Regions from separate parts of the Colwellia sp. BRX10-9 genome, predicted to be linked through region 1. Evidence: riboswitches for the same ligand, from Rfam matches in the RefSeq annotation. Region 1 holds a riboswitch; the other holds the start of a gene.
The links. A riboswitch is a leader RNA that binds a small molecule or an ion and turns the genes downstream of it on or off. The one in region 1 is predicted to bind cobalamin.

Region 1 (15,062 bases):
TGTGGCTTTTTATAATGATATGGCAAGCTTTACTCAGGCGCAAGTGACCGATGTTACGGGTGCTAACACTAACAAAGCTGAAGATTAAATGACTAAGCAATCACGCTGGCAACAATGCCAACAACAATACTATTTGTTGTTACTCGCTTTAAGTTTTTTTACTCGTATACCGGTGCGTTTACCTGAGGTGGTAAAACCTGAAATGCTTCATCAAGCGAGCCGATATTTTGCCTTAATTGGTTTGTTTATTGGTGTGATCACCGCCTCTATTTTAGTGTTGTTGGCGAGCTTTTTACCCATTTCTTTAGCGGTACTTATTTCTATGGCGGCGAGCTTATTGCTTACCGGCGCTTTTCACGAAGATGGTTGGGCTGATGTTTGGGATGGCTTTGGTGGTGGTTGGACCGTTGAACAAAAGCTAAACATTATGAAAGATAGCCGTTTAGGGACTTATGGCGCAGCCAGCTTATTTTTTATTTTAATGATCAAATATCAGAGTTTAGTGTTATTAAGTAGCCATAGCAGCAATCCTTTATTAGCACTTTTTGTGGCATTGATTATAGCGCATACCTTAAGCCGAGCCGTCAGTACCAGTTTAATCTTTAGCATGGCTTATGTCAGCGAAGATGCACAATCAAAAGTTAAACCTTTAGCGCAACATTTATCTCTAAAAGGCTTGTTAATCTTATTAATTACCGCAGCGGTGGTGATGTTTAGCTTATTACCAGCCGTGCATTGTTTAGTACTAATAGGGGGCTTATGGCTAATGCGTCTTTTATTAATATTTTGGTTTAATCGTCAATTAGGTGGTTTTACTGGTGATTGTTTAGGAGCTGCGCAACAAATTTTAGAAGTGGCGGTTTATACTATTTTACTGGTCTTAGCATCTCCAGCGACAACATTTTTGACGGAGGCAGGCCTATGAAAATTAGTGATGCTAATACACTTCATCTAATTTTAGGCGGAGCACGCTCAGGAAAGTCGAGCTTCGCCGAAAATATTGCCAAACAGGCTGAATCAGCAGGGCTAACGATATGTTATCTCGCTACGGCGCAAGCCCATGATGAGGAAATGAGCGCACGTATTTTACAGCATCAAGGCGAACGTCCTCAACATTGGCAACTGCTTGAATCGCCGTTGTATTTAGCTGAGGCACTTCAACAAGCATTACAAAGCAATGATTGTGTGCTGGTTGATTGCTTAACACTTTGGTTAAGTAATTGTTTATGCCATCAAGATAGCGAGTTTTATCGCCAGCAAAAGTCACTGTTTATCGAATTTATAACGCTATTTATTAGCGATACCAACGCCTATCAATCAAAAAAGCTTATTTTTGTTAGTAATGAGGTCGGGCATGGCATTGTGCCTATGGGCGAGCTGTCGCGACAATTTGTCGACCAAGCAGGTTGGCTGCATCAAGAACTGGCTACATTAGCCAAGCAAGTCGATTTTGTTATCGCTGGATTACCACTGACATTAAAAAGTGACGCGTTGATAAGTAAAATATCGGAACAACAAAATTAATGAAAACATTAATGGTGCAGGGCACCACCTCTGACGCTGGAAAGAGTACCTTGGTGGCTGGTTTATGCAGAGTATTTGTAAATTTAGGTTATAAAGTAGCACCGTTTAAGCCACAAAATATGGCTTTAAATAGTGCTGTTACTAGTGATGGTGGTGAAATTGGTCGGGCGCAAGCACTACAAGCAGTGGCCGCAAAGATTGCACCACGTGTTGATTTTAATCCGATATTACTTAAACCCAATAGCGATACGGGGGCACAAGTGATTGTTCATGGTCGAGCCATATCAAATATGGAGGCGACCAGCTACCACGACTATAAAAAAGTAGCGATGGACGCTGTCCTCGAATCACATCACCGTTTAGCGAAAGAGTTTCAGCTGCTAATGGTTGAAGGGGCAGGTAGCCCCGCAGAGATAAATTTACGCGCTAATGATATTGCTAATATGGGCTATGCCGAAGCGGTAGATTGTCCTGTGATCCTCGTTGCTGATATCGATCGGGGGGGTGTTTTTGCTCACTTAGTGGGGACACTCGAGCTATTATCATCTTCAGAGCAAAACCGCGTGAAAGGTTTTATAATTAATCGCTTTCGTGGAGACATTAACTTATTAACGTCTGGACTTGATTGGTTAGAAGAGAAAACGGGTAAGCCAGTATTAGGGGTATTACCTTATTTACACGACTTAGCACTTGACGCCGAAGATGCCGTTGCGATTGAAAACAAGGTTGAACAAGCCAAAATAAATATTGTTGTACCGTTATTACCGCACATAAGTAACCATACCGACTTTGATACGTTACGTTTAAACCCTGAAATAAATTTACGTTATGTCAAAATGGGCGAGCGGATAAACAATTGTGACTTAGTGATTTTACCCGGCAGTAAAAATGTTATTTTTGATCTGCAATTTCTTAAAGAACAAGATTGGCAAAGTGATATAGAACGTCATTTGCGCTACGGTGGTAAAGTGTTTGGTATTTGCGGTGGCTATCAAATGCTTGGGCAAACTATCAGCGATCCTGAAGGTATTGAGTCAACGATTGAGGCGATAACGGGTTTAGGTTTACTCGAACTTACTACTGAATTAACCGCAGAAAAAAAATTAGCACAAGTCTCTGCCACTATGACCTTGGGCAGTAAAAGTTGTCAGGTCAAAGGTTATGAAATTCATTGTGGTGTTTCTACCATGACGGCTATTGATAATAAAACGCCTGTGCCTCTGTTGTTCAATAAAAGTGACAATCAGACCAGCGATGGTTGTGTTTCAAATGATAATCAAATAGCGGGTACTTACCTACATGGTATTTTTGATGAAGGGGCTGCGACACAATTATTAGTTGACTGGTTAGACAGTAACAATGACATCCAGCGGACGATTAATCTTGATGAACACCGAGAGCAACAGCTTGAACGTTTGGCTAATGTTTGCCAGCAATACCTAAAAATATCAGCGATTGAAGATATTATTAACAACAGCAAAACGACCACACCCTAGTGCTTGAAAAGCGCCTCTTAAAAAGTAAAAGGCTTAATAAAATGACAAAAAGATTTATATCCTTCGCCGTAATAAGCTTATTGCTGATAGTCATACCCAGTAAAAGTTTTGCTGAGCAATCGGCAAAGCGCATCGTTGCCTTAGCGCCACATATTGTTGAAATGTTATTTGATATTGGTGCTGGCGATAAAATAGTCGGTGCGGTTGCCTATTCCGATTACCCTAAAGCGGCGCTAGATATTCCGCGTGTTGGCAGCTATCACGGCATGCAAATAGAAAAATTATTGGCATTGAATCCTGATTTAGTTATTGTTTGGAAGTCAGGCAACTCGCAAAGTGACATTGATAAAATGAAACGCTTAGGACTAAAAATTGTTTTTAGTAATCCAGTAGATATTGCGGATGTTGCCACTGAATTACGTTATTTTGGCGGTTTAACCGGACATCAACAGCAAGCAGAAAATGTCGCGTTAGCTTATGAACAACGTTTAAAAAAATTACGGCTCGATAATAAAACTAAGCAAGCCATCCCTGTTTTTTATCAACTGTGGTCAGAGCCAATGATGACCATTAATGGCACAACTTGGATAAATCAGTTAATTGAAGTGTGCCAGGGAGTGAACGTTTTTAAGGATAACCCGACGCCTTATCCAAAGATAAGCACGGAAAACGTTATTGTTGCCCAGCCGCACTTAATGATTTTACCGGATGAAAACTCCGATAAACCACAACCCATTATTGACTGGCAAAAATGGCCAGAAATACCCGCGGTGAAAAACAATAAGTTTATTCACGTTGATGCAGATTTATTACATAGATTCAGTACCAGAATGTTAAGTGGTGTTGCAGATATGTGTGAAAAAATTGATCAGCAAAGATAGCGGTTCAATTTACTGAGCTGATTGATGATTTATCTATCAGCTCAGTAAATTAAAGGTTAAGCCGATGATAATTTTGCGCAGCCCCAGCAATGGTAATTACCACGGGAAGTAATGCTTTTTATTGAGCTTAATTTAAGTCTAATATGTTGTCATTACACGATAAAGTCTTGATGAATTAGACTTCTCATATTACATCGAGCTACGAGTCATATCACCGCAGGTTATTCATCTTAAATAGCAAAGTGATATAACAAAAAATACCTGCTGAGTTTAGCTACTACATTAGTTCTGCAGACGTAATTGCTATGATATAAGATTCAACAAGTTATTGGCCGGCTAACAGCAAGTGACACTTGATATGACGTCCAATAAGGCCGTTCTCGAACTCAGACAGATGAATGCAATTAAACCCTTTAATATTGTGCGTTAACTAAACTTAATATAGCACTGAGAAAAAATAAAAAAGGGCACATAAATATGTGCCCTAAATCAAATTATTTCTTAATGTCTTACCTTTAAGAGAATCTTATTCAATAAAGGCAATTGCAGATGGGTTTAATTCTGTTGCAAGTCTTGGAAATGCTTTAAGGTTAGTTTCAGTATTTATAACATCAACGCCTGGCTTCTCTGGATTGCTTACGCTAAGCCAAAGAAAGTTGGCAGCATCTAAAGCAATATAGCTAATTTGTTCGGTGCCCGTAGCCGCTACCTTTTCATTAGCAATAACACCCGTTGTCGGGTTAAAGGTATATACCGTTGAAAGCTCATAATAACTTGGCGTAAAAAATGTTTCACTGGCAACAAAATAGCCTTTTGTTTCGGATACAACGACACTTGAACCAATAAAAGCACCGGTATTATTTTCAATATCTGCAGCAGACAAAACACTGCTCAAGTTATAATCACTTGTCGCTATCGCTTCGATGCGACTAGAGGTTAAGTCAGTACTGCTATATGAGTTACGTGTTGTAACATATACCGTATCGCCTTGACTCACTATACTATGACCCAGTGGGTTTAAGCCTTGAAGCGGAATACCTTTAAGATTATCATTTTCATCAGCATTTGTTTCAATCTCTTGGTCTGTCGCTGTATCAAAAACGGCTACATAAGCTGTGTTTGGTGAAAAAGAGTCTGATAAACGTTGCATAGCAATAAACAGTTTACCGTCAGCAATTGTCGCAGAGGCAGGGTTTGGTGTGCCATTACTATTGTTATCAGCGATGTAGCTAGATAGATCTAATTGACCTAATTTGAAATCTTCAAATTGTGTTGCCTGAGGATTAACAATCCAAACTTTGTCTGAACCGTAACGTAAAAGATAAGCTTTGCTTTCATTGACCGACACTAAGTCATAGGGATTACGAGTATTTGAATCGCCGGTATCTTGGGTTGTATATGACCAAACTTCTGTATCAAGGGCATCAGCATTATATTTTGAAATAGAATCAATGTTATAACGGCCAATGTGAAAAACGTCTTTATTGTAGCTACGAACAGTATAGTCAGAGGCATCTTTAATATAATAGCCTTTGGTGACTTGCTCTGTAATTGGGTCTAAGGTCACAACTTCAGAGCCTGAAAAATCAGGTGCAACTGTTTGAACAACCGCGAATGATGGTGTGTCTTTCACATCACCGACACTCACTTGAATAGCCAATTCACCGGTTAAGTTCTTTTTACTGTCATCCGTTGCAACAATTGTGACAGCGAAAGGACCGACTTCACCGCTGTCAAAATCAGGAGCCTCTATAAAGCTTAATTCACCACTTTGTGTGATGCTAAATAAACCACTTGAATTACCCGTAAGTGAAAGTACGATAGCGTCGCCATCGGCATCAGTAGCATTATAGGTGCCAACTGATGTTCTGTTTTCTTCTATCGTTGGGCTACTTGCGCCGGTAACTATTGGTGCGACATTACTTTTTGAACTTCCGCCACAGCCTGCAAGAGCAACAGTGCTCAGTACTAAACTTAATGGTAATATGTGTTTTTTAAAGCTAGTTAACATTTAAAATCCCTTAATTGTGTATTTTATTTTTAAGCTGCGACCCTGCGATGTTCTATTCGCAAGATCTTGGTATTTATCGTTAAATAAATTATTGGCGGCAAAAGATATTCTATGTTTGCCTTTTTTCCAGTTGACTGAAAAATCTGATACGGTGCGGTTGGCTGGATTACCATTACCTACATGACCGTTATTATTTTCAATTCTGTTAATGAGATTGAAGTACAAGTCTTTATCTTTACTTACTTTAAATGACATATTCCATGCGGAATTTACCTTGTATTTCAACGCTACGCTGTACTGTTGATGATATATACCAGGTAGTTTCTTCTTATTAAATGCGACAAATTTTGATGTGGTTTCACTGTCTATAATATTGGCTTGTAGTGCGAAAGATAATTGTGTTAATAATTGATAATTTGTTTGAATTTCAATGCCTAACAAGTCTGCATTACTGACATTTCTATAGCTACCGACATTACTTGAGTTAAAAATGGCGACAATTGAATTTTCTAATTTTTGTTGGTAAATAGATGAAGATATAGACAGACTTTTGTAAAGGTACTGCCCACCCATTGAGAGTGTTTTTGCTTCTTCTGGCAATAAATTATCATTACCCTTAAAGGAGCCTCTATCACCAAATAATTCGTATAATGTCGGTGTTCTCACACCATTACTTAAGTTACTGGTAACTTTTAAATTACCTTGCTTAAAGCTTAACCCGACTTCAGTTGTTTGATAATTATCATTGGCTACAAACTTAGCTGCACTGGATTGATTAATCGCTATGTTTGAATTTTTCTCTTGTAGGTTACTCAACAATGCATACACTTCTATGGGGAGTGACTCGGGTTGCCATTCAATGCGAGAGCCTATGTTGAGTTGTTCTTGTTTTGCTGAAATATCACATGACGCTATACCATTACATTGTGTTGGTTTTCCGTTGTGTTCGCTAACAGAGCTGAAATTTTGTTTATTAAAACTGACAAATGGCACTAGATTAAACTCGTTCCATGTAAGGTAAGGTTTAAAGCCGATATGTTTTTTTGTTGTTTCATAATCATTGATATCAAGTTTTATCGAGTCGGGACTTGAAATATAACGCTCATCTTTATTTTCAGCGTAGGCTTCAAATTCAATTGAATTTAGCCAAGGGGATTTGCTTAACCATTGATGTTGATAGCTATAGCGTAAGTTGTCAGAGTTTAACGTCGAATTGTTTTCAGGGGAGTTGTTTTGGTAATTAGGCAGGGCTTTTTCTTGATCGTTATATTGTACATTGACCCTGATCTGATGTTGATTAAATTGGAATATGTCGTTTATAAAAAAAGACTTCTTTGTAAATTCATTATTTCTTAATGCTTGTCTGTCAGACGTATCACTACTACTAAAGCCCGCTGGAACGATAAAATCGTAATCGTTGTCACTGTTAATATAATGACCACCAAAAGACAGACTGTGAGTTTTAAATGCTTTATTATAAAGCGCATTAACTTCTTGATAGCCAAATGAGCCGGTGGCCAAGGTTAATTTACTGGAGTCTTCAGTGGGGTTGTAAGTGTTAATGCGAATAACACCACCTATAGGGGTAGCGCCGGTACCAATCGCTTGATTTTTACTGATTTCAATACTTTCAATTTGTTCTGTGGGTATCTGGTTTAAATCAAAACCACCAAATTGGCTATCGTTAATCAGTTGACCATCAATATAAAGTTGGACCTGCTTACTACTCGACCCTCTAATTGAAACAGAGACAGGATTACCAATTCCACTTATTTGGCGAATTTGAATGCCATTTATCGACTGTAAAATATCGGCAAGCGTTTGCGATGAGTATATAAAGCTTTCGCGATGTAATACTTGATAATTAGGTGTATTAAATGACTGATCATTAACAACTTCAATGACTTCTATATCGTCAGTTGACACGTCTTCTACTTGCGCAAATACAGGCATCGCTATGAGTAAAGGAACAAAGATATTTCGTAAATAAGAAAAAATAATAACCTCAAAAAATTTTGAGGGAGGTACGGAAGGATCATGACAACTAGCTATTGCTAATGTCATTAAATTCCGTAGCGCCCACCGCACTGCAAGTCATTCGATATCATTTAGGCCGGTCTCCGGGCTTAACTTTACATAGCGTAAAGTATTACCGTTGCGGGGGCAGCGTTAGAATTATGCATAGCATGTACTAACTTCCCGATTATCTCTAATTCATACCTTGTTAAAGTATAAATATTGAGCACCTAATCAATTATGGTCGTTATTTTGAGACTATTAATATAGCTTGTCAACAGTTAGAGTATTAAATCTATAGTTCATGGCTAGTTAGCTTTAATCGTTCGACGGGTTTAACGCAACGTCATTTACTCTATATTTTGACCCAGCCCTTTGAGTTCAGAGGTAAAACATGTCGTATTATCAGAAAAATTTTGTTGCCAGACTATTTTATCTGATGGTATTAACGATGATCTGGTGAGGCATTTTTTGAAGTTACTGACACTTTAGTGACGGCAATTTCTTCTTTTTAATTAATAATGAGTCGTTCAATAACAGCCGATAAAACCTAAGCTCTACGGTAGGTATTTATTGTCTGCCAATTTCACCTAGGCTGTTTAATGGTGAGTTTGGCTAGTCATTATCAGCGACAATTGTCATTGTTATTGATTCGCTATATCCACTGATTTTAAAGTTAATTTTTCAATAATATTAGCTAGCTGATTTTTTTCTTCAGCACTTAATACCGATAATAGTTCTTGCTCACGAGCTAGCACCATAGGTATTAACTGTTGATATATCGCCAAACCTTGCGTGGTTAGTTTTAATAGCGAAGAGCGTTTATCGGATTTATCTGTGTTTTTAACCAATAATCCCTGAGCTTGCATCCTTGTTATTGCCCGGCTCGCCGGCATTTTTTCTAAGTTAGTTTGTTCACCTATCTGCTTTGCGGATAATAACTCTCCGTTACCTAAGCTGGCTAGCACTCGCCATTCTTGACGAGAAAGCTCAAATCTTCCTGTGTAAATGTCAGCAATGTTATCACTCACTTTTACTTGTAGTTGCGTCAGCTGATAAGGAAAAAAGTTGGTTAAGTGTAAGCTTTTCATCGTTTAGTTATGCTCGGCTATGCTTGTGAAATCATGTTGTTATCTACTCTAAATGATTCGGCATTTAAGTGATGTTTTTTCAATAATTTATAGAATTCTGTTCGGTTTCGCTGCGCTATTTTTGCGGCTTGTGAAACATTACCTTCGGTGGTTTTTAGTAATTTTGCTAAGTAGTCACGCTCGAATTGCTCTCTCGCTTCTTGAAAAGAAGGCAGCTGTGCACTTTCATTACGTAAAGCATTATTAATTAAACTCTCACTAATTAATGGCTCGGTAGATAAAGCGACGCATTGCTCAACAACATTTTGTAATTGTCTAATATTACCGGGCCATTCAGCCCTAATTAAAATCTCCATCGCGGCTTGGCTAAAGCCGTTTATTTTATGACTGGTACTTTTAATCGCGACTGTTAAAAAGTGCTGGGCAAGCAAAGGAATATCTTCACGTCGTTCAGACAGGGCTGGTAAAGTGAGTTCCACAACATTTAAGCGGTAGTAAAGATCTTCACGAAAGCTTTTATCTATGATGGCTTGTTGTAAATTTTTATGGGTAGCGGCAATAATACGGACATCGACTTTTACTGACTGGGCACTGCCGACTGGGCGCACTTCTTTTTCTTGTAAGGCGCGTAATAATTTAACTTGAAAGCTCATCGGCATGTCGCCGACTTCATCAAGAAATAACGTACCGCCATGGGTTGATTGGAAAAGCCCTTGATGATTTTTATCTGCGCCAGTAAAAGCACCTTTACAGTGTCCAAATAACTCCGACTCGAGTAATTGTTCAGGTATTGCCGCACAATTAATCGCCGTAAATTTTTTATCATGACGCTTACTTGCTAAATGCACGGCTTTTGCCAGGAGTTCTTTACCTGTACCACTGGGACTATGGATCAATAAACTAAAGTCACTTTGGGCAACTTGATAAGTTTGCTGTAACAACGAAGACATAACGGCACTTCGGCTAATTATTTTCTTGCGCCAAATATCGGCTTTTTTGTCGGTATTATGAGCGCTACTTTGTGGTTGTAAGCGAATGGCTTCTTGCACAGTAGAGAGTAATTCTTGGCTTTCAAAAGGTTTGGTTAAAAAACTAAATACGCCTTGCTTAGTCGCACTAATAGCATCGGGTATCGTGCCGTGTGCGGTCATAATGATGACGGGCAAATTAGGCTGTTGCTGACGGATTTTTTCAAATAATGCCATACCGTCCATACCTTCCATACGTAAATCGCTGATCACTAATTGCGGATGAAATGTTTCTAAAATACCTAAAGCCATTTTAGCACTGTTTGCTGACTCTATTTGATAACCCGCAGCAGATAAGCGGATACCAAGTAATCTTAATAAACTGGGATCGTCATCAACAAGTAGTATTTTTTCACTTTTTTGCTGATCGAATTTTTTGCTGTTTGTTGAAACCATCATTTTTACTGCCCATGCTCATTAATATTATGTTCTATTTTTCTCAGCTGATTTATTTGCTGCTTTAACACTTCTAATTGTTGTTGTTGATCTTGATAGGCTTGCTTAATGAGCTGTCGCGCCTTTTTTTCTTGCGATAGTTCATTCAGTTGTAATATCTGCTGGTTGAGTTGTGTTTTTAACATACTAAAAAAGGCAAAGTCGCTTTGGCTTAGATTGTTTTTACTCAGGGTAATAAGCGACAGCTGATTTAATTTACTTTTTGCGGTAAACGGATTGTGAACCGGTGAATGAGGTAGAGCAAAAAATAGTGCTGATTTTAATTGCCATTCAATAGTTTCAGCACTGTTATTTTTATCTTGTTTGATTAACATGCTCTCGGCTAACGAAACTAATTGATGTTGGTGTATTTTATCGGCAATTTGTGCTTGGTTTAACTCGACTAAAGACAAATAATATTCTGTATAATCAAGGGGGCCACTGTTAATGTGATGGCTTTTATTGTCGCTGTTTAGTAACTGACAACCCGTTAACACGGGCAGTAATAACAGTAAAAAACTAACAGTGAGTATTCTATAAAATAAATATAACATTACACTGATACTCCACTCATTTTTTTTGTTAGAAAAGCATTAGGCAAGGTTATTGTCATGGCAGTGCCACTATTTTTACCTGTGTTACTGGTTATATTAATGGTGCCATTTAAGCGCATCAGTAACTCCTTTACTATGGTTAAACCTAAACCACTACCTTTTATTTTGGCATTCTTTGCCGGTGTTCCTTGATAAAAAGCATCAAATATTTTTTCTTTTTGGCTACTGGCTATTCCGCGACCTTGGTCAATAACGGTTATCGACAACAGACTATTATCAAGTGAACAGTTAATGTTAATAACATTATTGTCGTGCGAGTATTTTATCGCATTGGATAAGAGGTTATCTAAAATAACACTTAATTGTTTGGCATTGACCTTGAGTTGTATTGCGTGGTTTTTATAGTCAATGGTTAAGTTTTTCTGTTTAATATCTAAAGTTCTTTGCTGTAATACCTGAGTAACTAACAATGATAAATCAACAATTTCAGTATCTTGTAAACTGGTCGAGTCGAGCACAATATTAAAGTCAAGTAAGTCTTCAATTAAACGTTGCAAGCGGGTAACACTGCTACGGATAATGTTAGATATTTCTTGCTGCTCGGGGTTTAACTCACCAACACTGTTATCGTACAGTAATTCTGTTCCCTCTCTAATGGCGGCAAGTGGCGTTTTTAGTTCATGGGAAATATGACGAATAAAACTCGATTTTTGTAACTCCAGAGCATGCAAGCGCTTGCGCATCACTTCCAAGGCGTCAGCAATTTCTGTCATCTCAGGTGAGCCATGTAAAGTGACCTTTTTTTCAAAGTCTCCTAATGCTAAATGATGTATTTTACTGAGTAATTGCTTGAGCGGTTTAGTGATTAAATAGATAAAAATTGCGGCGATAAGCAAAGTAAAGGGAATGATAAGTAAGCTTTTCAGCATATCGTGTCTAACACCGTTGGCTGAATCTTTAACCTGTTCTACTTGTAAAACAAGTAAGTTATTACTTTCTTCGGCTATTGTTTTTCGTATCGAAACTAGTTGGGTAAATTGTTCTTGTAACAATGTTAATGACGATTCTTCTAGAGGGTGCCGCGTTAAGTAGCTATGCAGGTACTCAATCGCTTGAGAAAACTCTGTGCTGAGCAAGCGTAAGCTTGGGTTGCTTTTAAAGAGGTTATTACTTGCCATTGCTTTTAAGATAACTTGTTCGTCTTTTAAATAAGCACTCAATAAATCTTGATCTTTTAGAATGATAAATTGCCCAGCACTGCGTTCCATTTTAGCTAAGGTAAAGTTAATTTCACGGTTTGTTTTAACGAGTTCAGCAACATTAAAGATAGCCGATGTACTTTGTTGGGAAAGCTCAGTGACTTGATTTGCGCTATAAATTAACGCTATGACTAGCGGAAATGCAACAAAAGTAAAACCTAAAATGCTTAGTTTTCTAATCGAATACAAATTTATTGCAAAAAGTTCGGACAAGCTAAATTTTTTCATAGATATCACAAGTATTAATCAGGAGTGTATTTTAGTTTTATTAAGATAAAAAACAAGCGTGTCGCTTATTTGAGACAGTACTTTAGATGATACTAGAATGTTTTTTGTTATGACTTTTATAAGTTAGTCACTGTTTTACATCGGTTATTTTCTGAATTATTAACGATTTTGTTTTTTTTCTTTTTTTCGGGCTGTTTTATCTGTTGCTTAATGGCGACACTTTAGGCGGCTTAGTTATTTTGATTTTATCATTAATTGAATTAAATCAGTGCTTTATACTTTTGGTTCGATTCCTGCAGTGTCGTTAATGATATTATTACAATCATTAAAATAACCCGATGAACTCTATAAATAAAGGAATTAAAATGAATTCTATTAGCTTAACAAAAGTGACTCTACTTGTTGGTACTTGTGCCTTAGCTTCGTATTTTGTCAACGCAGGAGATAAAGTTGCAAGCCTAGATATTCCTATTGCTGATCAAGCAGCAATTAAACCTGTGGCAACTAAAATGTTGTCGGTAGACAATGTAGCAAAAAGTACACCGGCCATACTGACTCAGTTCGATGAAGATAAAAATGGTTTGCTTAATGAAGCAGAAGTTATTGCGAGCAAAGATGAAAAATTAGTTAAGCATTTTAAAGACATCGATAAAAATGCCGACGCTGAAATCAGTGCTAGCGAGCTAAAAACCTACCTTGCGGCTGTAAAAATTAACAATTAATGGTTGAAAAATAAGCCATATCTCTCTAGAATTATAGTCCCTAATTTCCAACTGTAGATAATAAACAGTTGGAATTTTTATTAGTTAATACGCAGTCGAAAACTATTATGAGCAATAAACCCACTGACGGTATCCCTATAGAATCAATGCCTCGATTTGTACAAGTTGATGATTGGATTTTTGAAATAAAAACCGTACGAGCAATACGTGTTGATGAATATGGTAAACCCTACACGGCGATCGCCAATTTAACAGTAAATGGAGATAACGCCTACATAGATGGTTTGTTAACAAGAGAGAATGAAAAATTTAATCGAAAAGATTACGCAGCTTTTCATCAATTTTGTCATCAAATGCAAGTTAAGCAAGCTCATTTCGATCGCTTTAAAAATAACAAACTCATTGCTGAACGTGTTGATATTAAACCGATTAAAGTTGAAGCTGAAGCGGTTAAGCAGACAACAATACTTAAACTGGTTCGTTAACTTATCTACAGGTTTGCGCTATTTTTTGAATCAAAAGCGGCTAAAATATCAATAATTCTAATCCCCAGATAAAATGAATGCCTATTTATGTCATTAAGTACTGCTCGTCTCGACCGTTTCATTAGTGAAAATTGCAGCGTTAGTCGCAGAGCTGTGCGCTTAATGTTAGCGAAAAAGCGTATAGCGGTAGATACTATTATTGCAGATGATATTGGCCAACGAATTGATAAGTTCTCAAAAATCACTCTAGATGGTCACATTTTACAAGATAATCGTGCGCTCTATATAATGCTTAATAAACCTATTGGTGTAGTCAGTGCAACGATAGATAAACAACACAAAACGGTCATAGACCTACTTGTCGAGCAAAACTTATTTAGCGACAGTGGTAACGAAGAAAAAGACAACTTACATATTGTTGGTCGACTCGATTTAAATACTTCCGGGTTACTGTTACTGACCAACGACAGTCGTTGGTCTGAACGACTTATGTCCCCAGAGCATAAAGTAGAAAAGTGCTATCAAGTCACTTTACAAAACCCGTTAACAGATGACTATCAGTCAGCTTTTGCACAAGGGATGTATTTTGAATTTGAAAATATCACCACTAAGCCAGCAAAATTAACAATTATCAGTAATACTGTAGGCCAACAAACTAATCAATATATTGCTGAAGTTAAGTTAATTGAAGGGCGTTATCATCAAATTAAGCGGATGTTTGGTCGGTTTCGTAATCCCGTTATAGGCTTGCATCGACAAGCCATCGGAAACTTATTCTTGGATGAAAATCTACCTGTAGGTCAAAGTCGATTTCTAACGGATGATGAAGTACTTGGTATTTTTACAACGACTGTTACTAACTGATAAGAATAGATTAATCTAACTCATCAGCATCACTAATTCGCTCTAATCGTTCCTGTTCTTCAGCAAATGCTGCTTTTATTTCTTCTAATATTGTATCAACATCAGCCGATTTTGTGTCTTCTTTAAATAGGCCCGTTAACTCGGTTTCTGGTGATAATTCTGCTTTCTCATATAAGACCCACATTTCTTGAGCATATTTACTTTTTGCTAATTCTGGGGCAAATTGAGCATAATAATCAGTAATATTTTCAACATCGCGCAGTAACATGCTTTTGGCATTATTGTTGGCTGAGGCATCTACAGCCTGTGGTAAGTCAATAATAACAGGACCGTATTCGTCAACTAGGACATTAAATTCTGATAAATCACCATGAATGATACCCTCGCAAAGCATGATCTTTACATAATTCATCATGATAAGGTGGTCTTCAATGGCGTGTTCACGTGGCAATATTATGTCATTTAAGC
Region 2 (15,062 bases), on a different contig from region 1:
TGATGGTAATGCGATGAACTTAACCTCTGCAACACCTATTATGTATAAAGGTGCGACCACTGAGATTAAGGCCGTGATAGGTCAAGCATGTCCTGATTTGGTTTATCCAAACGAAGCCGATTGGGGTTACGTAAAAGTAGATCTTGATGAAAAGTCATTGGCATCGGCACAACAACACATTAATGCGATTGATAACCCCACTATGCGCTTAATGCTATGGCAGAGTTTGTCTGACAGCGTCAACGATGCAAATTTAGCCGCTGACCAGTTGGTAACGTTTGCCATGGCTAATATTGAAGGTGAAAGCGATTATAACGTATCACGTAAAATTGCGAGTACGTTAACCTCGGCTTTAGGCTTCCTAACTGTTGCAACACGTTTAGAGCAAAAAGATTATACAGCGCTTTATATGGACGTTGAAAACTTATACTTACGTTTATTAGAAAATGCCGAAGCGGGTTCAGACTTCCAAAAACTTTGGTATGGCCGTTATGTTGGTGTAACGAAAACAACTAAGCATTTAAATCACTTACAAAACATTTTGAACGGTGAAAAAAGTTTTGATGGTATTACCATAGATCAAGACAAGCGCTGGACATTAATTGCTAAAATGAACCGTTACCAACATGGTAATTACCAAGCATTATTGAGCACTGAAGCCAAAAAAGACATTACCGATTCAGGTGTTAAAAGTGCTATTTATGCAGAAGTTATTCGACCTGAGGCTGAAGTTAAAGAAAAATGGTTTAACATCGTTATTAATAACCCTGACAAACTAAAACTTTCTACCCTTCGTTATATTATGTGGGGTTTATTCCCTGGTGAGCAACAAGCTTTAGAAGCGCCTTATAAAGCTAAAATTCTCGCACACATTCCTAAATTAAATGAAGGAAGTGATTTAGGTTTATTAGAATCTTTTGCCGGTAGCATGTTGCCGACACAATGTAATGCAGTCAGTGAAGCAGAATTAGCGCAACTGATTAAAGACTACAGTGGTATGAAGCCACAAGTGTTAAAGACAGTCAAAGCTAGCCATCAACAAATTGGTCGCTGTGTTAAAGCGCTTGAACTATTAAAATAATATTTCGTTAGCGTAATAAAAAGGCCTTATGTGAAAACATAAGGCCTTTTTTTATTCTATTTAATTTTATAAAAAATTAAAGCGTTAAAGCGTAAGCTCTAGCTTTTTCTAGGTCTTCTGGCGTATCAACCCCTTCAACCGCTAAACGAGTTTCTGCTACCGCAACATGAATTTTTTCACCTTGCCATAATACGCGCAGTTGTTCTAAAGACTCAATTTGCTCTAATTGACTGGCCGGCCATTGCACGTAATCTTTAATGAACCCAGCGCGATAGGCGTAGATACCAATATGGCGTAAGTAAAAATCGCCAATAGCGGCGGGACTTTCCTCATTAAGAAAGCGATCTCGGTCATAAGGGATCGTCGAACGGCTAAAGTACATCGCATAACCGTGTTTATCTGTTAACACTTTAACCGCGTTAGGATTAAAAGCCTCTTCAACGTCATGGATATGCACAGCAAGTGTCGCCATTCTAGCTTGTTGTTGGTTTGTTCTTTGCTGGTCTGCTAAATTTCTGGCAACTTGAGCAATATTTTCAGCGGGAATAAAAGGCTCATCCCCCTGAACATTAACGATAACCTGATCATCGTCAAAGTTATAAATGTTCATCACTTCGGCTAGACGTTCGGTACCCGATTGATGATCGGCACGAGTTTTACAAACCTCGCCACCAAATGCTAATACCGCTTCTTCAACCTGCTTATTATCAGTGGCGACAATCACTTGGCTAGCACCGCTTTGCTGGGCTTTTTCAACAACCCATTGGATCATCGGCTTACCATTAATATCGGCTAACACTTTTCCCGGTAAACGAGACGACTCAAACCGAGCAGGTATTACAACAATAAAAGACATTTAATTCTCCAAATATATTTAATTAGTCATTTTCAGTAATACGGCGCGCTTCACTTTCTAACAAGACCGGAATACCTTTTTCAATAGCGTAAGCAAGGCGGTCGAATCTACAGATCAATTCTTGTTGTTCTTTATTGTAATCAAGTTTGCCCTTGCATGCTGGACAAGCTAATATTTCCATTAGTTTTACGTCAAATGCCATGTTTATTCTCTTATTTATCAGTTTATTTATTAGTTAACTTAGCGTGAATCTAGCCTTAATACGGCTCAGTTTATCTGCTTTTACTTTGTCAAATAGCGCATCTAAAAATGGCGTTATTTGTTTATTTTCAATATGGGCATCAACCGGTAAATACCACCAGTTATTTTTAGCAAAAGACGTACATTTTACCGCGTCTTTTTCTGTCATCAAAAGTGGAATATCGTCAGAAAAACTGACAAATTGTGCTTCATTATAATGCTGATGATCTTTGAAACCTACCGATGCTTCAAGACTAAAACCACTATCAACTAAGGTTTTAAAAAAACGGCTAGGGTCACCAATACCGGCGATAGCATTGATACACTTAGTTTGACTTTCGTTATCATTAAACTGTTGATAAAAATCAGTTAATGATAGTTCCTGCTTGGTTTTAACATTGACCACCATTTTTGCCATTAAAGTCATTGTTATTTGTGGTATACCGACTGGATAGACTTTATTATCGGTTGGCGTTGCGCCATTAAAGATAAGCGCGTCGACTGTTTTTAAACGCCATAAACCTTCACGTAATGGCCCTGCGGGTAATAACAAGCCATTTCCAAACACGCGTTTACCGTCAATAACAATAAGCTCAAAATCTCGTTCTAAGCGATAGTGTTGTAAACCATCATCAGCAATAATAACGTCGCAGCCTTGCTGCATTAACAACCTGGCACTCGCCACTCGATCGCCGCCAACCACAACAGGAATACCATGGCGTTGATAAATTAATAAAGGCTCATCGCCTGTTTCAGCTGCGCTACTGCTTGCATTGAGTAAATAGGGATAGTGCGGTGCTTGTCCGCCATAACCTCGACTAATAACGCCAACTTTCATGTTTTGTGCTAAGCATTGCTTAATTAAGTACAAAACCACCGGTGTTTTTCCGTTACCACCAATACCAATATTACCCACCACCACAACAGGGATGTCGATACCAAAAGATTTAAAAAAATACAGTTGATAGCATTTTCTTCGTAACGCGGATAGCAACCAAAAAATAACGGTTAACGGTAACAAGAACGGCACGAGCAGCCATTTTGCTGGGTGTTGAAAAAACCAAACCTTTTCAATTAAGCGCATAGCAAAATCTCAACCGTCATTTTATTCGCTAAATTGAAAGTTGTGTAATTTTGCATAAGCACCTTCTTTTGCTAATAATGTTTGATGATCGCCCTGTTCAAGAATTTTCCCTTGTTCCATAACGATAATTTTATCGGCATTTTCAATGGTAGACAAGCGATGAGCAATAACAATACAGGTACGATCTTTTTGTAAAACTTGCAAAGCATCTTGAATATGACGTTCTGACTCGGTATCTAATGCACTGGTTGCTTCATCAAGAATTAAAAAAGGTGCATCACACAATAATGCTCGAGCGATAGCAACACGTTGGCGTTGTCCACCAGAAAGTAAAGCACCATTATCACCAATATTAGTATCTATTCCATCAACCATATTTTCTGCAAACTCAAGCACATGAGCACTTTTAGCCGCAGCTAAAACTTCGTCACGACTGGCGCTGGGTTTACCATAGGCAATATTATTAGCGATAGAGTCATTGAATAACACCACTTGCTGAGAAACATAAGCAAACTGAGCACGTAAGTCTTTCAACTTGTATGAGGTAATGTCTTTTCCATCAATTAATACTTTACCCGCTGTTGCATCATAGAAGCGCAGTAAAATTGCACTGGCGGTTGATTTACCACTCCCCGAGCGACCAACCAAAGCTACTGTTTCTCCAGCATTCGCGGTAAAGCTTAGTTGAGTAAGCGCTAATTTTTCGTCGTTAGTATAAGAAAAATCAACTTGTTCAAAAGCAAGTGTTCCTTTGGCTTTCTCAAGTGATTGTTGACCCGTGTCTTTTTCATTTTCTTGGTCAAGCACTGCAAAAATACTGACACAAGCCGCCATACCATTTTGAAAGTCACTGTTAACCGTAGTTAGTAACTTTAAAGGTCTCAGTAGCATAGTCATACAAGTAATCACCGTTATGAAAATCCCTGGCGTTAAGCTTGCTTTCATACTTTCTAAATTGGCAACGTAAAGTACAAACGCTAACGCAAAAGAAGCGATAATTTGTATTAAGGGTACGCTGAAAGATTTTGTGGCCACCATTTTCATGCGCTGTTGGCGATTATGTTTATTTATCTGACCAAAACGTTCGAATTCACGTTCTTGCCCGCCAAAGGTTAAGACAACCTTATGAGCGTTAAAGGTCTGCTCGGCAGCAGAAGTGACTTCTCCCATCGCATTTTGAATTTTTTTACTAACTTGGCGAAAACGTTTCGAAACCACAGTAACAATAATAGCGATGATAGGAGTTATAAGGAGGAATATTGCTGATAACTGCCAACTGTTGTAAAACATAACCGCGAGAAAGCCAATCACCATAGCACCTTGTTGTACTAAGGTAAGCAACGCTTTACTGGTTGCATTAAGAACTTGCTCGGTATCAAAGGTCAGTTTAGAGATTAACGTTCCAGTAGACTCTTTATCATGAAAAGTCACCGGTAGCGCCATAATGTGTTCGAATAAATTTTGTCTTAAATCGGTAACGACATTATTACCCACCCAAGCTAAACAATAATTACCAAAAAAATGGCAGATACCTCGGATAATAAAACAAACAATAACAAAAAGTGGGGCCCACTTCATAAAGTTAGGATTAGCATCAGTTAAACCATCATCGATTAATGGCTGTAACTGCGAGAAAAATAAAGTGTCGATACCGGCATAGCCAAGCATCCCTAATATAGCGATGACAAACCCTGCTTTGTAAGGTTTGGCATAACTCATTAAGCGTTTAAAATTTTGCCACGTTGTGGCTTGTGCGGCTACTTTGCTTTTACTTGCTAACATTCAGTCTCTCTGTGACTTCGCGATTAATTATTCATATCCAAGCCATTTTAGCGTTATTTCTTAGTTGCAACCAACTAATAATATTTACAACGTTAATTAGCAAACCAATATGGCTTGATATGCAGACGATAAGATTGAATTTCAAGGGCTTGTTCGGTAATGTTTATGCGGATCATTCCATGCTCAGCAGTTGCATACGGCGTTACATTAAGCTGATGATAACGTTTAAGTACCGCTTTATTAGGCATCTTCCATCGATTCATAAAACCCGCACTAAAGATAACGGCCTCGGGTGAAACCGCTTTAATAAAACGCGTACTTGATGAGGTTTTAGAGCCATGGTGCGGCGCAACAATAACATCAGCTTTTAACTGATTAGCGATTTCAGTATTAGCGACCAGTATTTTTTCAACTTTATGAGGAATATCACCCGTTAATAGCACCTTATATTTACCATCAGAAATATGGATCACGCACGAATTATCATTTTCTTTATCTTCAAGAACCACCGGCCACAACACAGAAAAAGTGAGACCTTGCCAAGTAAAGTCATCGCCTTGTTTACAACTGTACATGTTAACAAAACTATACCTGCCAACATCTTCTACCGGTTGATTATATTTGATGTGCTTAACGATAATTTTATTTAGCGCCATTTTTTTATCGATAAAAGCCAAGCCACCAGCATGGTCGTTATCTGCATGACTTAACAGTAAATAGTCAAGAGTGGTCAAACCTTGATACTGTAAATAAGGAAAAACCACACTTTCTGCCAAGTTAAATCCACTGGGGTAACTTGCCCCAGTATCGTATAAAATAGCCTGCCCATGCCTTTCAATAACAACCGCTAACCCTTGCCCAACATCAAGGACATTTACTTGCCAATCATCATTTTTTTGTTGGTCATTAAAAAACATATAACTGAATAAAAAAGTGAGTAATAGCGCAACAGCCAGTACTTTTTTGGGTAAGGCTAAAAAATAACTGATGAAGCATAAACCGCTGATTATCAAAATAATCATTAATGTCTGATGGCTAACGTCGATAAACAGCCATTGTTGGCTCGATAAGTAACTTAGCCACTGCCAAATAAACGTTAATGATATTAACGATAACTCAAGAAAAAACATAGCCAGCGTTTCACTAAAAGGCATAGCAACCACAGCCAATAAACATAACGGAATAGCGGTAAAGCTCATCCAAGGCACGGCAATAATATTAGCAAGTAATGCAGAAAGAGGCAGTTGATGATTCAATAAAGCCGCCACGGGCAACATAAATAATGTTAAGCCTAGCTGGATAATAATTAGAGAGTGGAGCCAGGCTTTTATTTTGTCAACTTGACCATCACCTGATGTTAAGAGTAACTTTCGACATCGCCAGATAACCAATAATATCAGTGATACCGCATAAACGCTTAGCCAAAAACTGACACTAAATAGACTAAAGGGTGATATTAATATAATGCAAACGATACTCAGTAATAACCAACGTATTATTGTTAATTTAACCCCCACGAGCTTAGCGCAAATAAATATTTGCATCATGATCAAGGCACGTAATGTGGGTAAAGAAAAGCCGGCCAGATAAGCATAAAATAGTGCGACTAAGCTACTAAAAGCGAAAGCCACGATACGGCTGTTCTTTTTTACCAACCATAACTTGCCTTTTTGAGTTAACAGTACGTAAAACGGACTATAGCGAAAAAACATCAACATGAATCCAAAAGCACCACTGGCAATTAAGCCTAAGTGTAAGCCAGAAATAGCCATTAAATGCTGTGTTCCTGTTGCTTGTAAAACTTGCCATTGCTCAGCCGTAATTTTGCCACGCTCGCCAAAGGTAAGAGCAAAAATAAAATGGTGCAGCTCGTTTGTTAAAGTCAATGAGTCCATTAATTCATTGAGTTGTAAGTACAATTTTTGACGATAACTAGGCTGCGCTGCTATTAATTTATTTTTTGCTGAATGTTTTACATAGCCAGTAGCATGGAGTTCCTTTTGTCTTAACCATGTTTGATAGCTAAAACCGCCAATATTTGCAAAACCATGGGCAGGTTTTACTCGCACCGTAAGTTGCCATTTCTGGCCTTGGTTAATCTTAGTAACTTTTTTTAAGTGATCCGGTTTAACAGACTTATGATCCCAACGCAGACGAATATTTATCTTTGATTGAAGTTTTTGTTGATTGACTTCTTCAACAACAAAATTAAAACGTGATACTTGTTTAACCCTTTCATCCTTGTTTGTTTTACGCGTTAATGACTTTGGAATATTAGCAACAACACCTCTTACCGTTAAGGTTGTACCGAAAAAATCATCTGTAATTAGGCTATTAACTTGCCATATATTTTGATAAACGAAGCCAGCATAGAGTAACCAAGCACAGCCAAAAAAGAGCCCACTATAACTCCGTAACCTTTTGATGAGACAAAAAATGACAGCAAAACAAAAACAAATATAAACTTGCGAAATGTCTGGTACTATCGGTAAGAATAGTGACAAAATAGCACCGATAAAAAATGTAAATAGCCACCGTTCCATAGTGATTAATTTCCGTATCTGTCTAATCGATAAATAAAGCCTAGATAATATAAGTAAGTATATGCCTAAAAAACTCTTCAAGCGTTATATGCCGGATCACAACACCATAAAAAATAATAAACATTTAAAAATTTTTGGTGCGTCATTGCATAACCCCAACTTATGGCATTTAAACCGTAATTCTGTCGCAAAAGCTTTTGCCGTAGGTTTATTTTTTGCCTTTATCCCGGTACCTTTTCAAATGGTTTTAGCTGCTGGTGTTGCTATTATAGTACATTCGAATTTGCCACTTTCTGTTGCACTCGTTTGGATAACTAATCCGCTCACAATACCCGCAATTTTTTATGGCTGTTATATGGTTGGCATCTGGCTACTAGGCCGATCTGAAAAAGAATTTGTATTTGAAGCGAATTGGCAATGGCTGGTTGATAGTTTATCAACTATTGGACCAGCATTTTTACTTGGCTGTGGCGTGCTAGCGGTACTTTTCTCGCTAATAGGTTATTTTGCCATACATGGCCTATGGCGATATTCTGTTATCAAACAATGGAATAAACGTAAAAGTAGAAAGTAGAAAGTAAAAATCTGCTCTAGTCTCGCGTTGGTGATAAAAATCATCTGTTAATAATGTAAAAGCGAAACCCGCTACATTTGTCCTAACACCTGCGCTGGCTCAACATTAGTTGCTTGCCATGCGGGGTAAATAGTCGCCAGTAAACTCATCAGTAAAGCCGTAAAAACAGTGATTACAACATCAGTTTGGCTTAAGTGAGTGGGAAGAAAGTCGATAAAATAGATATCACCTGATAACACTTTTACGTTAAGAAGTGTTTCTACTGCAGTAACAATATCAGTTAAATTTAATGAGATAACAATACCTAACACTGTCCCCACTAGACAACCCACGACTCCATTAACCAGTCCTTGAAACATAAAGGTCATCATTATAACGCTCGCCGGTGCTCCCATAGTTTTTAAAATAGCGATATCACCTTTTTTCTCATTGACTGCCATAATAAGCGTTGAAACAATATTAAAACTTGCTACCGCTATGACTAATATTAAGACAATAAACATCACTAATCGTACAAGTTGTATATCATTAAAAATATGGCCGTGACTTCGTGTCCAATCATAAATGGCAACATAAGTATCATCAAAGCTATAAGCAACATCACGTGTTACCTGGGGCGCTTGAAAAACATCAGCTACTTTTATGCGAATTCCCTGAACTTGCCCCTTCGCGAGATTAACCATTTTTTCGGCATGCTCAAGTGAAAGATATACAGAGTTTTCGTCAATCGTACCGCCAAATTTAAAAATGCCAACAACTTTTACTTGGTGCTTAACCGGCACAGGAAATTTAGCACTCACTTGCTGGTTATTTTTTTGGGCAATAACACTCGATAGTAACAATTGTAGTGAGTCGCCTAATTCAAGTTGTAATTTTTTTGCAACTCCCGAACCGATAACAACACCAACCGTAGGGTTTTCGGTATTTTCATTATCAACGATCGCTTGCCAGCTGCCGGCAATCATATAATCGGCAATGGTAGAAACTTGCTGTTCTAACTTTACATCGACACCACGCACAGCAACGGCTTTGAGTTCACTGCCATGTTGCATCATACCGGTAAGTTTAATCACAGGTGCAGCGGCTATCACTTGTGGATGTTGTTGTGCTTTCGCCACGTGTTTTTGCCAGTTATCTATCGGCGTATTAATAGCAATTAGCTCACCGTGAGGAATAACCGACAGCAAATGTTGCGCTAATGCTCGCTCGAAACCGTTCATTGCTGAGAGCACTATAATCAATACCATTACACCAAGCGCAATACCGATAGTGGAAGATGCTGAAATAAACGAAGAGAAGCCATTACCGTTTCGGCTACGCACATAACGTAAACCTAAAAATAAACTTAATGATTTGGTCATTTAAAAGCCTTAACTTTCAAGGGGCGCTAACCGGCCGTGCGATAAACGTAGTTGACGATCCATTCTGGCAGCAAGTATTAAGTCATGGGTAACAATAACAAAACTGGTGTTTACCGTTTTATTAAGGTCACGTAATAACTGATATATTTGCTCTGCGGTATCAAAGTCTAAATTACCTGTTGGTTCATCAGCTAATATTAATGAAGGTTTAGTCACTAATGCCCGAGCAATAGCGACACGTTGACGCTCACCACCAGAAAGCGCGGAGGGCCGGTGCTCAAAGCGGTGACTTAACCCAACCTGTGTGAGCATTTCTTGTGCGGCAGCTAGGGCCGATTTAGGTGAATCCCCGCGAATCAGTAAAGGCATTGCCACGTTTTCTTGTGCTGAAAACTCCATCATTAAATGATGGAATTGATAAATAAAACCAATATGTTTATTGCGAAATTTAGCACGTTGCTTGTCAGATAACTGGTGGATATCAACACCGCTAATAAAGACCTGCCCTGAAGATGGAGAATCGAGTGCTCCAGCTATATGTAAAAAAGTACTTTTACCACAACCAGAGCTGCCCACTATAGCAACAAGTTCACCCGCATCTACTGACAAATCAAGCCCGTCTAAGACTTTGGTTTCAATGCTACCTTGATAATATGACTTTGATAATTGCTGACAAAGTAAACCTTTACTCATTTCGTAAAACCTCGGCAGGCTCTGTTAAAGAAGCCTGATAAGCGGGATATAATGTAGCAATAAAACTCATCGCTAACGCTGATAAAACAATACTAAACACATTGTTCACTGATAGTTCGACGGGCAAAGACTGCCCTGCTCCCAATAAATTAACACCGAGAAGGGTAAATATAGTGTTTAAATTTAAGGTTAGTATGGCGCCAACCACAGTACCGATAGTGACGCCCCAAAAACCATTAACTAAACCTTGAGTAATAAATATTTTTACCACGCCAAGACGATCTAGCCCAAGTGTTTGTAAAATACTAATTTCACCCTTTTTTTCGATAACAACCATCACTAAAGCGGAAACAATATTAAACGCGGCAACGGCAATAATTAAGCTCAACATCAACCACATCATATTTTTCTCCATGCGCACAGCAGAAAATAAAGCGCCTTGAGTATCGCGCCATGTCGTAAAATCATACTGTGGATATTGTTGTTTTAAACGTTTGACCACTTGCTCAGCAGCAAAAGCATCATCAAGATACAAACGAAGTTTTTCAACGCCATCACCTCTTTGTCGATGAAGTTTTGCGCCATCTTTACTGTGAATATAGACCAGTCCTTCATCAACTTGTGAGCCAACACTAAAAATACCAGCGATGGTAAAAGTGCGTTGCACCGGAATTCTCCCCATTGGGGTAAATACGGTTTTATTAGGCAGTGTTAAACGTATTTTATCACCCAAATCGACATCAAGTTGCCTTGCTAACGACTGTCCGATAACAATGGCAAAGCTCTGTGTCGATAGATTATCTAAATGTCCTGATACCATAGAGTTGTTAACAATATTGTGCTGCTCGAATTCAGGCATGATTCCTTGAATGAGTACACCGCGTAATGCGCCAGAATTAGCTTGTATGAGTGCTTCACTTTCCAACAAAGGAGTAACTTCTTTAACTTTAGGCGTAAGTAATAATTGTTCACGTAGGATTTGCCATGTAGGTAAAGCATTGTTTTTGTTTTGCTGAGGTTGATTGGCGACGACAATATGGGGAACTAGACCCAATATTCTCCGTTTTTGTTCACCTTCTAAACCGTCCATAACGGAAACAACGGTGATCAATGATGCGACACCCAGGACGATACCGACAATGGAGAAAAAAGTGATAAAGGATACAAATCCAGAACTTTTACGGCTACGACTATAGCGTAGCCCAATGAAAAAACTGACGGGTTGAAACATTAATTAAACTTCATCTTATGTTATTCAGTAAGAGAACTATTACTCTATAAGTAGCCACAGCATAGCACAGTCAATGTTTTATTTGGCAGCAAAAAAGCCAACAATTAATATTGATAAAAATCAAAGTAAAAAATATTACGATTACTTTCAATTAGTTAAATAAAAAAATAAAAAAATCATCAGGCTTAATGTACAAAATAAAATACGGCACTGCTGATACATTATGTAAAAATTCATGTCCAAATCTAGTAAAAAGCCCTGTAACCCTTTAGTATCAATGCGTTTACCATTTTATAACCATATTCTTTACTTAATAATAATGAGATTACCATGAAAAAAATAATAACAGGTGCAGTCTGTTCTTCGTTATTGTTGCTTGCCGCTTGCAACGACAATCCAGAAAGCACTGAGACAACTAAGCAAGAAATGCCTATCATGCAAAAAACTGCATTAGCTTCAGGTATCGACAAAGCAACAATGGACTTATCCGTTCGTCCACAAGACAACTTTTATCGTTATGTAAACGGTGCTTGGTTGAACGCTAATGAAATCCCTGGAGATAAAACGTCAATTGGTGCCTTTTATGACTTACGTGACGAAGCTGATGACAATGTAAAAGTAATCATTGAAGAATTAGCAGCAACAGAAAATTTAAAAATGGGCAGCGACGAGCAAAAAGTAGCTGACTTATTCCGTTCATATATGAACATGGATGCACGTAATACTGCAGGTACGGCTCCTATCCAACCATTATTTGATAGCATCAATGGTTTAAAAGACAAGAATGAACTTGCGACATTTTTTGGTGAAAATCAAAAAAATGGTGTAGGTAGCCCATTAGCGTTTTATATCAGCGTTGACGGTAAAGACTCAACTCGCTATGCCACTCATATTTGGCAAACAGGTTTAGGCTTACCCGACAGAGATTACTACTTTGATGAAACCGAACGTTTTGCCGCATTACGTAAAGGTTATGTTGCTCATATTGAAAATATGTTCAACTTAGCTGGTTTGAAAAACGGTAAAGCTGCTGCGCAAACGGTCATGGCAATTGAAACTAAATTAGCAGGTTTTCATTGGACAAAAGTTGAAACTCGTGACAGCAGTAAAACTTACAATAAATTCGATGTCGCTGACTTAAACACAGTTACTGATGCATTTAACTGGAATGCTTACCTTGCTGCTCAAGGCGTATCAGCCCAAAAAGACATCATTATTAACCAACCTTCATTTGTTAAAGGTTTTGGCGAAATATTTGCAGCAACCTCATTAGCTGATTGGCAAACTTACTTAACTTTCCATACCTTAAGTAACTTTGCTGGTTCTTTAACCGCTGATTTAGATAATGAAAATTTTGACTTTTATTCTCAGCAGTTAAGAGGACAAAAAGAACAACGTCCAATGTGGAAGCGTGGTGTTGGCGTAGTTAACAGCAATTTAGGTGAGGTTATTGGTAAAGTTTATGTGAGCCGTCACTTTAAGCCTGAAGCTAAAACCCGAATGACACAACTTGTTGAAAACTTACGCGGAGCATATGGTGCAAGTATTGATGAACTAGAGTGGATGTCTGATTCAACTAAAAAAGCTGCCCATGTAAAACTAGCAAGCTTTGATCCTAAAATTGGTTACCCAAATAAGTGGGAAGATTACTCCGCACTTGTTATTAAAGGTGATGACTTAGTTGGCAATAAAATGCGTTCTGGTAGTGTTTCTCATCAAAAAGAAGTCGCTAAGTTAGGTGGTCCAATTGATAAGCAAGAATGGGGCATGACGCCGCAAACTGTTAATGCTTATTACAATCCAACTAAGAATGAAATTGTTTTCCCTGCAGCCATATTACAACCACCATTTTTCAACTTAGCCGCTGACGATGCGGTTAACTATGGCGGTATTGGCGCGGTTATCGGTCATGAAATGGGTCACGGATTTGACGACCAAGGGAGTAAGTATGATGGCGACGGTAACATGCGTAACTGGTGGACTGAAGCAGATTTAGCAGCCTTTAAAGTTCGCACCGATGACTTGGTAAAACAATACGATGGCTATTCAGTATTTGAAGACTTAAATGTAAACGGTTCTTTAACACTGGGCGAGAATATTGGTGATTTATCAGGGGTAACTATCGCGTATAAAGCTTATATTGCTTCATTAAATGGTAAAGAAGCACCGGTAATTGACGGACTAACTGGCGATCAACGTTTCTTCATGGGCTTTGCTCAAGTATGGCGTGGAAAAAAGGTTGAGAAATCATTACGTAATCAAGTAGCAACTGACCCTCATTCACCTGGTGAGTTCCGTGCATTAGGCTCTTTATCTAACATGCCTGAATTCTACAAAGCGTTTAACGTTAAAGAAGGTGATGCTATGTATATCGCCCCTGAGAAACGTGTAAAAATTTGGTAAGCCAATGGCTTAATTAAATAACGTTATTATTAGAAAAACACTAAAAAGCCAACAACTATTGTTGGCTTTTTTATTACTGAAAATACCCGGCCTTAGATTCTATTTATCAAAAACATAAAATCAATGATGTTTAATACCGCTAGATATTGTAAATAATTATAAATCTCGTAAACTAACGCAACGTAAATGTGTTTAGGGAATAAGGTGAGAAACCTTGACTGTTCCCGCAACTGTAAATTGTAGTGACTTAAGAGTTGCCAATGAGTCAGCATACCTATCCACAATAAAATCACCACCATTAACATCAATAAAATCGTGCGGGAATACACGGTAAATTGCTATTTTTTAAGGGCCCCCCTTAACGTTAGCCTTGCCTTTTCTCCTCTTTAAAAAAACTATAATTACCCATAGGAATACTCATGGTTGACGAAACACAAAAAAGTGAAAAACACCAAGCACGCATGCAAAAAGTAAAAGACAAAGTTGATGCAAGAGTTGATGCTGCCACTGATGAACGCGGTATATTAATTGTAATTACAGGTAACGGTAAGGGTAAGTCAACATCAGGATTTGGCACGCTAACTCGCGCAGTAGGACACGGTCTAAACGCAGCAGCCATTCAGTTTATAAAAGGCACTTGGGCTTGTGGCGAAAGAAATGTCCTAGAAAAGCTCGGCGTACCTTTTCACGTGATGGCAACAGGGTTTACTTGGAATACACAAGATAAATCAACCGATATTGCCGCTGCTCAACTTGTTTGGAAAGAAGCAAAGAAACTATTAGCTGACGAAACCGTTGATGTTGTGCTACTTGATGAACTGACTTACATGCTGTCGTTTAAATACCTTGATCTTGATGAAGTACTAGACGCCATCGCTAATCGCCCGCCGATGCAACATGTAATAGCCACAGGCCGTGGCGCACACCGTTCACTCTTAGAATTAGCTGATACAGTAAGTGAAGTGCAATCGATTAAACATGCTTTTGATAATAATATAAAAGCACAAAAAGGTATTGATTGGTAATAACTCAGCCATATTGATACCAACTACGTTATGTTGATACCAACTACGTCATGCTGATAACAACTACGTCATGTTGATAACAACTACGTCATGTTGATACCAACTACGTCATGCTGAATTTATTTCAGTATCAGCATGGCGAAATGACAACCTAAAATCGAGCTTTCATGTGTTACACGCATAATGTCT

Region 2: it holds a riboswitch for cobalamin, as region 1 does, so the genes downstream of both, cobO (cob(I)yrinic acid a,c-diamide adenosyltransferase) here and H4J69_RS10460 (TonB-dependent receptor) in region 1, are expected to answer to the same signal.

What each region holds. Positions count from the first base shown of each region.
Region 1 is NZ_JACGVV010000015.1:23,579-38,640, forward strand. Features, by position in the region: gene cobT (nicotinate-nucleotide--dimethylbenzimidazole phosphoribosyltransferase) at 1-88, shown strand, start outside; gene H4J69_RS10435 (adenosylcobinamide-GDP ribazoletransferase) at 89-925, shown strand; gene cobU (bifunctional adenosylcobinamide kinase/adenosylcobinamide-phosphate guanylyltransferase) at 922-1,524, shown strand; gene H4J69_RS10445 (cobyric acid synthase) at 1,524-3,020, shown strand; gene H4J69_RS10450 (cobalamin-binding protein) at 3,062-3,901, shown strand; gene H4J69_RS10455 (cadherin repeat domain-containing protein) at 4,428-5,912, opposite strand; gene H4J69_RS10460 (TonB-dependent receptor) at 5,913-7,976, opposite strand; cobalamin riboswitch at 8,006-8,177, opposite strand; gene H4J69_RS10465 (MarR family winged helix-turn-helix transcriptional regulator) at 8,573-9,019, opposite strand; gene H4J69_RS10470 (sigma 54-interacting transcriptional regulator) at 9,037-10,446, opposite strand; gene H4J69_RS10475 (hypothetical protein) at 10,449-11,036, opposite strand; gene H4J69_RS10480 (cell wall metabolism sensor histidine kinase WalK) at 11,036-12,523, opposite strand; gene H4J69_RS10485 (hypothetical protein) at 12,889-13,245, shown strand; gene H4J69_RS10490 (hypothetical protein) at 13,353-13,730, shown strand; gene H4J69_RS10495 (pseudouridine synthase) at 13,818-14,594, shown strand; gene H4J69_RS10500 (PA4780 family RIO1-like protein kinase) at 14,605-15,062, opposite strand, start outside.
Region 2 is NZ_JACGVV010000037.1:67-15,128, reverse strand. Features, by position in the region: gene pepN (aminopeptidase N) at 1-1,081, shown strand, start outside; gene kdsB (3-deoxy-manno-octulosonate cytidylyltransferase) at 1,158-1,937, opposite strand; gene H4J69_RS16865 (Trm112 family protein) at 1,960-2,139, opposite strand; gene lpxK (tetraacyldisaccharide 4'-kinase) at 2,173-3,261, opposite strand; gene msbA (lipid A export permease/ATP-binding protein MsbA) at 3,283-5,043, opposite strand; gene H4J69_RS16850 (DNA internalization-related competence protein ComEC/Rec2) at 5,136-7,586, opposite strand; gene H4J69_RS16845 (DUF2062 domain-containing protein) at 7,648-8,160, shown strand; gene lolE (lipoprotein-releasing ABC transporter permease subunit LolE) at 8,232-9,521, opposite strand; gene lolD (lipoprotein-releasing ABC transporter ATP-binding protein LolD) at 9,531-10,214, opposite strand; gene H4J69_RS16830 (lipoprotein-releasing ABC transporter permease subunit) at 10,207-11,445, opposite strand; gene H4J69_RS16825 (M13 family metallopeptidase) at 11,776-13,848, shown strand; cobalamin riboswitch at 14,001-14,145, shown strand; gene cobO (cob(I)yrinic acid a,c-diamide adenosyltransferase) at 14,268-14,873, shown strand.